DNA from 2 places in the Micromonospora sp. NPDC023869 genome. Region 1 is predicted to be linked to the other one. Evidence: riboswitches for the same ligand, from Rfam matches in the RefSeq annotation. Region 1 holds a riboswitch; the other holds the start of a gene.

Region 1 (4,330 bases):
CGGGCCAGGCGACCCGGATGATCAACGCGTGGAACACCTACCGCGCGTAGCGCGGGAGTCGTCGGCGCGTACCTCCGGTGCCGGTCCCGTCGTCAGGCGGGGCCGGCACCGGTCGGTTCAGGCGGCGCGGACATGTCGGGCCGCGCGGGTCCGGTGGGGCGTGGGCCGGGCGGCCTGCGGGGTGGCGCCGGCCGGGTCGAGCCAGACCTGCACGGCCGGCTCACCGACCAGCCCGCCGGTGGCGGCGCGCTCGTGCCGGGCGAGCATCGCCACGTCGACGGTGAACTCGAACAGACGCCAGTCGGCGTGCGGGGCGGCGCGGGCCGCGAGCGCCAACCGGGCCACCGTGGCGTCGTCGGTGACGGGTCGGGCCCGGCCGGCGACGTACGCCTCGTCGTCGCTCTCCTCCGCCGGGAACGAGTGGAGCGCGTAACGCCCGTCGCGTTCCAGGTCGCGCCGCTTCGGTGAGTCGATCACGAAGCAGAACAGACCGTCGTCGGTGATCACCGGGGAGACCGGGTGCACCCGGGGCCCGCCGTCGGCGCGGACCGTGGCCAGATAGCCGAAGCCCGGGCCGTACTGCTGCATGAGAAGACGGATCCCGTCGGCGAGTCGGGGCTCGTCGACGGCGAAATCGGACCAGGAAGCCATGCCGACATCCTATCGAACATACGTTCTAAGCAGGTAGTCCGACACGCAGGTCACGACTACCGGCCGCTAAGGTGTGGCGATGCTGCTCTCCGACCGTGACCTGGTCTCCGAGATCAAGGCCGGCACCCTGGCGCTGGAGCCCTTCGAGCCCACCCTGGTGCAGCCGTCCAGCATCGACGTCCGCCTGGACAAGCTGTTCCGGGTGTTCAACAACCACCTGTACACACACATCGACCCGGCCACCCAGCAGGACGATCTCACCTCGCCGGTGGAGGTGCCCGACGGCGAGCCGTTCGTGCTGCACCCGGGCGAGTTCGTGCTCGCCTCCACGCTTGAGGTGATCTCGCTCGGCGACCAGCTCGCCGGCCGGCTCGAAGGCAAGTCCAGCCTCGGTCGCCTCGGCCTGCTGACGCACTCCACCGCCGGCTTCATCGACCCCGGCTTCTCCGGTCACGTGACGCTGGAACTGTCCAACGTGGCCAACCTGCCGATCATGCTCTGGCCCGGCATGAAGATCGGCCAGCTCTGCATCTTCCGGCTCTCGTCGCCCGCCGAGCACCCGTACGGCTCGCTCGTCTACGGCTCGCGCTACCAGGGGCAGCGCGGCCCGACGCCGAGCCGCGCCTGGCAGAACTGGCGCACCTGGCCGACCCGCTGACCACCGGCGGGCCCGCGCCGCGCGGACGCGGGCCCGTGGTCGTCCGCCCGGCGACTCAGCCGGGCCGACCGAAACTGTGGATCGGACTGGTGTCCATCCGCTTCATCGCGATCGGCTTGCCCGCACGGGAGGCGTGCACCACCCAGCCGCCACCGACGTACATCCCCACGTGGTGCAGGTCGCGGAAATAGAAGACCAGGTCACCCGGGCGCAGGTCGCCGCGACCGACCGAGGCGGTGACCTGCCGCTGCCGCGCCGCGTTGTGCGGCAGCGCCACTCCAGCCCGCGCCCACGCGGCCAGCATCAAACCCGAGCAGTCGTACGCGTGCGGCCCCTCGGCCCCCCACGAGTACGGCTTGCCGATCTGGGCGCACGCGAAGGTGACCGCCTCACCGGCCGGGCCACCCGGATAGGTGGCCGGACAGGGCGCTGGCCGCAACGGACCACCACCCCCGTCGTCGTGCGCTCGCAGCCGCAACCGTTGCAGCCGCTCGATCTCGGTGTCGATCTGCCGCCGCTTCCCGGCCAGGTCAGCCTCGGTGCGGGTCAGCTCGGCGATGGTGCGGTCCAGTCCGGCTCGGGCGGCGGCGAGTTCGTCCCGCAGCTCACGCGCCTGGCGTACATCCTCCTGCTGGAAGCGTGCGTACCGGTCGAGCACGCCGAGCTGGGCGATGACCTCGCCCGGCGACCGGCTACCCAGCAGCGTGTTCACGGCGCGGACCGGCTCGCCGCGGTACGCCCGCGCGGCCAGCGCACCGACCCGCTTCATCGCCTCGTCCACCTGCTGCTGCAACGGGGCGATGCGAGCGGTCAGGGCGTCCGCCTCGCGGCGGGTGCCAGCCAGGTCCTGCCGGGTCGCGTTGTGTCGTTCGATGACGGCTTCGAGCCGATTCCAGTCCTCGTCGATCTGGCGCTCGATGTCGTCGACCGTGGGGTCGGCGTGGGCCGCCGTCGCGCCGCCGGTCAGCAGAACGGCGGTCGCGGCGAGTGCGGCGAGTGCGGTGGTGCAGCGGTACCAGCGGAATCGCGGCGCATCCGTCGTCGGGCCGGGCTTCGCCGACCGGTACGACGGAGGCCGCGGGGCATGGTGTGCCACCGGGCTGCGTACTCCTTCTTCCCAGACCGCCTACCGGGTTAGCTGACGGGTTCGGGCGGGAAGGGGGCGCCCTACCGCGACATCGCGGACTCACCCCGGGAACCTGGGTCCCCGGCTCGCTCGTACAGCGACTCGGCGGTGTCGGACCGTCACCGCCCCGGGTGGGCGGTCGTGCCAGCGGCCCGACGATTGACCAGCGTAGGGACGACCAGTGTCGATACGCAACACACCCACACCGTCACTCTCGGTGCATTAATCCGACAACGAAGAAGGCCCCCGGTCGCTTGACCGAGGGCCTTCCGTGGTTCCTGCGTACGCGCTCAGGCGTCAGCCTGGTCGACGGAACCCGGCGACCGGCATCGTCGTGATCGGCGAGACGTTGACCGGGACACCGGCACGCGCCGCGTGCACCATCGTGTTGTTGCCCAGATAGATCCCGACGTGACTCACGTCGCTGCGGAAGAACACGAGGTCACCGGGGCGGGCGTCGGCCCGCGAGATCGCCTTGCCCTCGCGCCACTGGGCGCCGGTGAAGTGAGTCAGGGAGATACCCGCCGCCCGGTACGCGTACTGGGTGAGACCGGAGCAGTCGAACGAGTTCGGGCCGGTAGCACCCCAGACGTACGGCTTGCCGACCTGCGCGCAGGCGGTCCGGATGGCCGTCCGGGCCGCGTCACTGACCACACCGTTGATGGTCGGGCAGTTGGTGGTCTTGACCGTGGTCACCGGCAGGGACCGCTCCAGCCGCTTGATCTCGGCGTCGATCTGCTTCTTCTTCGCCGCGAGCTGCTTCTGCTTGGCCTCCTGGTCGACGATCAGCGCGTCGAGCGTGGCCTTCTGGTCGTCGTACTTCTTCCGGATCTTCATGACGCCCTCGAGCTGACGGCGCTCCTCCCAGGCCAGCCGGTCGAGGAGGGCCATCTGCTCACCGAGCTGGTCCGGCTTCGCGTTGAGCAGCACCGCGCCGAGTTCCTGCGAGGGGCCGGTGATGTAGTACCGGGAGGCGAGACCCGCGACCCGGTTCATCGCCAACTCGGTCTCCAGGGCCAACGGCTGGATCTTCTTCTCCAGCTTGTCGACCTTCTCGCGATTGACCCTCAGCTCCGAGCGCACCTTGTTGAACTGCTCGATGGTGGGTTCGAGCTGCTGCCACTGCTTGTCGATCTGGCGCTCGATCTCGTCCACCGACGGCTCGGCGTACGCGGGCGCGGCGACCAGACCAGCACCGACCGCAGCGGCGGCGACCAGGACGACCAGACGGCGAGCGACCTTGCGCAGCCCGCGCGCGGGGGTGGGGCGTCCCGGCGCATGACGATGGAGGGGCATGGTTGCCACCGGCACCGACTCCTTTGCGACCGACCACCGGGCGTCCCGCTAGCGGTAAGGGGCGAGACAGACGACCCACGGCGGTCGGTGCCCCACATTAGGGGAACGCGCGCGGCGGAATCAAGGCGACCAACGGCTCATTCACCTTTGCGCGACCGATCGCACACAAAGGGTGTCGACCAATTCGTTACAGTTATCCACGCCAATATAAAAATCGGGACGTGTCGGCATCCGTACAGATGCCGCCACGTCCCGACGTACGCGCTGGTCACCCGGCGACCGGCTCGCCCTCCTCGGCGCCCCGGGCCTGCTCGGGCTTGACCGAACGCAACAGCACGCTGGCCACGTCGACCACCTCGACCTGGTCGCCGGCGCCCTTGCCGTTGACTCCGTCACTCAGCATCGTCGAGCAGAACGGACAGCCGACCGCGACGGTCCTCGCACCGGTGGACATGGCCTCCTCGACCCGATCCACATTGATCCGCTTGCCGATCCGCTCCTCCATCCACATGCGCGCGCCACCGGCGCCGCAGCAGAAGGAGCGCTCGCTGTTGCGCGGCATCTCGACCAGGCCGTCGTCGGCGCCGACGGCGCTGCCC
Region 2 (4,330 bases), on a different contig from region 1:
AGGGATCGGGAGGGCCGCCCGCGCACGGGGGGATGTCACGGGCGGCCCCGGAGCAGAACCCGCCCCAGCCCTGCACGGCGTGAAGCAGATCCGCATGAGTGACAGTCTGGTGAGGACATGACTACTGTCGGAAGGCATCGACGCTGGCCACGGCGGCGTCCTGGTGCGCCGATCCGGCCCCTGACGGGAGCTTGGCGATCTTGATGAATCCCCTGGAGGTGACGTGGAACGCGAGCAGCCTTCCGACCTGCACGAGCTGATCCGCACTCAGCTTCGCCGGCTGCGGACGGCAGCGGGCATGAACCAGGAGGAGTTCGGCCGACGGTCGAACTACTCGGCGTCCCTGGTGTCGGCGGTGGAGACCGGCACCCGCCCGGTCGACAGGCCGTTCGCCAAACGGGCGGACGAGGTCCTGGAGACCGGCGGCATGTTCGAGGAACTGCTGCGGACGGCCGAGGTGCTGCGCCAGCCCGCGTGGTTCCTGCCCTACCTGGAGGCCGAGCGCACCGCGAGGCAACTCCGGTGCTACCAGTCGACGCTGGTCCCGGGCCTGCTACAGACCGAGCGCTACGCCCGCGCGGTGATCCGATGTGACGACACCCTGACCGACGCCGGGGTGGAGCGACGACTCGCGAACCGGATGGCCCGGCAGGCGGTGCTGGACCAGGAGGAGCCGCCGCAGTTCGTCGCGGTGCTCGACGAGGTGGTGCTCCGGCGGGTCGACGAACGCCTCCGCGACGTGCTGGTCGAGCAGGTGCACCACCTGATCGACCTCGCCGAACGGCCCAACATCAGCGTGCACCTCGTGCCTGCCGGCATCGGCATGCACGCCGGGTTGGCCGGCCCCTTCATCCTGGCAAGGAGCACGGACGGTGGTTGGGTCGGTAATCTGGACACCCAACTCGGCGGGGTCCTCGCCGACAAGGACGAAGACGTCAATACCCTGCTGTCCAAATGGGAGACCGTGCGCAACGAGGCGCTGTCTGGCCGGCAGTCGATCGAGCTGATGAAGGATGTTGTGAAGCCATGGATCTGAACGGCGCGACCTGGCGCAAGTCCACCCGTAGCGGCTCCAGCGGTAACGACTGCGTGGAGGTCGCAGACAACCTGTCCGACGTCGTGCTGGTGCGCGACACCAAGGACCGGGACGGCGGCACGCTGGCCTTCACCCCGGTGTCGTGGGCGAGCTTCGTCGGCCTGGCGAAGAAGCTCGACCGGCACGCCTGATCCCGGTACGACGCGGAAGCCCTCGGCCATCCGGCCGAGGGCTTCTCCGTGCTCGACAGCACGCACCGCATCAGAGCCGTCTACCTGCCGCCGCACCCCCGGATGTAAGGAAGGGTCCCCTGCTATACACCAGGCGATAGCAGGGGACCCTTCCTTACCTCTCAGGAGGAGTAGCCGCGGGTGGCGGCCCAGTGGGCGAGGTCGATGGTGGTCATCCAGTACGAGTAGTACGAGGCGTCGGCCGAGTCGGCGATCTTGACCAGTCGACCGTCGTCCTCGTAGCCCACCACGGCGACGTAGTGGCCACCGGGGAAGGAGTGCCAGCCGCCGTCGGTGTCGGTGGCGCTGCCGGCCACGTTCACCACGACGCCGCGCCCGTCGGTGATCGCCTCCACCACGTCGGCCTGGAGCTGGTCCATCTGCGCCGGGCTGGCCGAGCCGCCCGGCAACATCGTGGTCGAGTACGGCTCGCCCTTGACCGTGGCGTTGAGCACCCGGGTGGTGTCCTGGGCCGAGTTGGTGCCGGCGTACGTGGTGCCGAGCTGGGAGGCCAGGGTGTCCTGGTCACGGTCGACACCGGCGGCGCTGAGCGCGTTGCGTACCGCGGCCGGACCGCAGTAGTAGCCGGTGGTCTGCGCCTGGAAGTCGTAGTCCAGGACCTTCCGTGCGGGTACCTTCGGCGCGGCCTTCGCACTGGTGGCCACCGGCGAGGGAGCCGCCGAGGTGGCCTTCGGCGAGGGCGACGGCGACGGCGCGGCGCTGCTCGGGGCCGCGCTGCTGGGCGGGGTCGACGGGGTCGGCTCCACCCGGGCCTCGGCGCGGGAGACCGCGGTGTCGCCGCGCAACTCGGCGACGGCGGTCGTGGTGTGCGCGGTGGCCGGGGTGTCCTCGGTGCCGACGAGTACGGCACCGGCACCGGTGGCCAGCGCCAGCGCGGCGGCCGAGGCGGCGACGACCTGGTAGGGGCGTTCGGTGGCCAGCCGGCGTAGCTGGCGCGTGACGGTCTGCTTCACGGAGTCCTCCACGGGGGCTCAGGGAGGCACGGCGAACCGCTCCGGCGGTCAGCTCGACAGGACCTGTCGAGGACCACCCGAGTACGGGGACGGCCGTGCGAGGGGCGACGCCCGGTCGACCGGGCGGGGGCGGTGGTCGCAGTCAGCTCGTGGCCGACGGCCCGACGAGCGCGGGCACCGCGGTGCCGTGGAGGTGCGGGAACTCAAGGGGTACGACGAGGGGATGCACGAGAGGAAAAGCTCCTTCCGACACCGCCGACCGGGTTAGCTGACGGGTTCGGGCGGGAAGACGGCCCTACCGTGAGCCGAGGCTCGCGGATTCACCCCAGTGGTGCGGTGGGTCCCCGGTTCGTGAGACCACGATTAGGCGGGTCGATGCGGCGTCGCCTCCTGCGATCGGGTACCGCATCGGACGGGCCGACACTACTGGCCGACCATTGCCCTGCCAACCCGTCCTGACCTGCGCAAACATGATCCAGGTCGATGATTTTCGGGCGTTCGGTCAGCGACGTCGCGCAACGGGACCGACGGCGATCGACGCAACAGGCGGTGACAGGGGGACCACCCGCAGACAATGTCTCCGGGCATCGCGTCACGTCTCGGGCGGTTCCCGCCTCGGCGTCCGTTCCGGCGAGGGATGTGACCGGGCTCACCCAATCCGGCCGGACTATCCGGTCGCCGAGCCGGGTCACCCCACGCGCGCCGGGCGCCACCGCGGGACTGCTGCGGCCGGACGTGCGACGGCGGTGGCGGTGGGCGCCGGGAGCAGGTTCGGCCGCAGGCGCTGCGCGGCGGCGTACGCCTCGGCGGAGAGCACCCGGGCCGCGTCGGTGGCCAGCTCGGCCTCCCGCCAGGCGGCCCGTTCCCGCTCGGCGGCGACCCGGTACGCGGCCCGGTGGTTGTCGCGGACGACCCGGGCCAGGACGACCTCCTGTTCGGCCGGGTGCAGTCGGGGATCCCAGCCGGCCCGGCGCGCCAGCACGTCGGTGAGCTGCCGCGCCGACAGGTCACCGCGCCAGTGCGCCTGCATCGCCGCGTGGTGCAGCCAGCGCTCCCGGGCGGCGTACTCGCTGGCGGTGCGCGGGGTGCGGGGGGCGGGCAGCGCGGTGGCCCCGGCGAGCCGCCGGGCCCGGCTCTCCGCTTCGTCGAATCCGGCCCAGGCCCGGTCGAGAGCGGTCTGAGCGGTACGCCACGCCTCCTGCCGCCGTACGGCGTTCTGCGCGGCCCCGGCGGCGGCCACGGCCACCTCACCGGCGTAGCGGCGCAGGTCGGCCGCCTCGGCCTCGGCGGGGTCGGCGGCCGGGCCGGTGGTCTCGTCGGCGCCGGACGAGGCCGGTTCGGGCCGGGCGACCAGGGCGGTGAGCACGCCCAGCGCGAGCACGAGCAGCACCGACCAGATGGCGGCGGCCCGGGGCACCTCGATCAGGAACTGGTAGAGGACGGTCTTCTCCATGGCGGTACCTCATGGGCAGTGGTGCGCTGACAGCGGACCGCGCCGGCATCCGGTCGTCCGGTGGCGGTGCCACGGGGCCGGGCGGGGCGGTGACGGGATACGTCGCGGGCAGAGATCCCGGGCGTTGCGGGACGGGGGCTGCGGCGGAGTCCGGTTGGCGGGCCGCAGCGGGGCGCGAGGTCAGACGCCGGGTGGGGCGCGGGCACCGTGGGCGGCCGGTGCGACCGTCGTCGGGGCGGATGTCGCCGGACCTGCGACCGCCGTCGCGGCAGTCCGCTGCGGCTCCGGGCGCGCCTCCGGCAGCAGTCCGGGTACGTCGACCCGGTCGACGACCCCGGTGCCGGCCACCGCGACCAGCGTGCCGGCCGACGTGGGCTGCCAGCCCGCGTGGGGCGACTGCGCGAGCAGGGCGGACGACGCGACCCGGTCGACGGCGGGGTGCCCGGCGGGGGCGCCCTGGGCGGGCATCGCCCAGGCGCCGAGGGTGAACGCGGCGGCGACCGCGAACCCGGTCAGCAGCCGCGTCGCCCAGCGCGCCAGCCACCACAGGGGACGGGCGGACGCGACGGGAAGCACATCGTCACGCTACCGCCACCACCGTCGAATCGCATCGGCGACGGGCGTGTCGCGTCGGCGA

The links. Region 1 has a riboswitch for cyclic di-AMP ahead of ACZ31C_RS03885 (NlpC/P60 family protein). Riboswitches for the same ligand answer to the same signal wherever they lie in the genome.
Region 2: linked by a shared signal. The riboswitch ahead of ACZ31C_RS22000 (C39 family peptidase) and the one ahead of ACZ31C_RS03885 (NlpC/P60 family protein) in region 1 are both predicted to bind cyclic di-AMP.

Annotation. Positions count from the first base shown of each region.
Region 1 covers NZ_JBVHKD010000001.1:900,163-904,492, forward strand. The annotation lists gene ACZ31C_RS03870 (zinc metalloprotease) at 1-50, shown strand, start outside; gene ACZ31C_RS03875 (pyridoxamine 5'-phosphate oxidase family protein) at 118-651, opposite strand; gene dcd (dCTP deaminase) at 731-1,309, shown strand; gene ACZ31C_RS03885 (NlpC/P60 family protein) at 1,365-2,405, opposite strand; cyclic di-AMP (ydaO/yuaA leader) riboswitch at 2,418-2,553, opposite strand; gene ACZ31C_RS03890 (C40 family peptidase) at 2,733-3,731, opposite strand; gene ACZ31C_RS03895 ((Fe-S)-binding protein) at 4,000-4,330, opposite strand, start outside.
Region 2 covers NZ_JBVHKD010000008.1:118,016-122,345, reverse strand. The annotation lists gene ACZ31C_RS22010 (helix-turn-helix domain-containing protein) at 224-1,036, shown strand; gene ACZ31C_RS22005 (DUF397 domain-containing protein) at 1,027-1,227, shown strand; gene ACZ31C_RS22000 (C39 family peptidase) at 1,389-2,252, opposite strand; cyclic di-AMP (ydaO/yuaA leader) riboswitch at 2,479-2,620, opposite strand; gene ACZ31C_RS21995 (hypothetical protein) at 2,929-3,693, opposite strand; gene ACZ31C_RS21990 (hypothetical protein) at 3,874-4,269, opposite strand.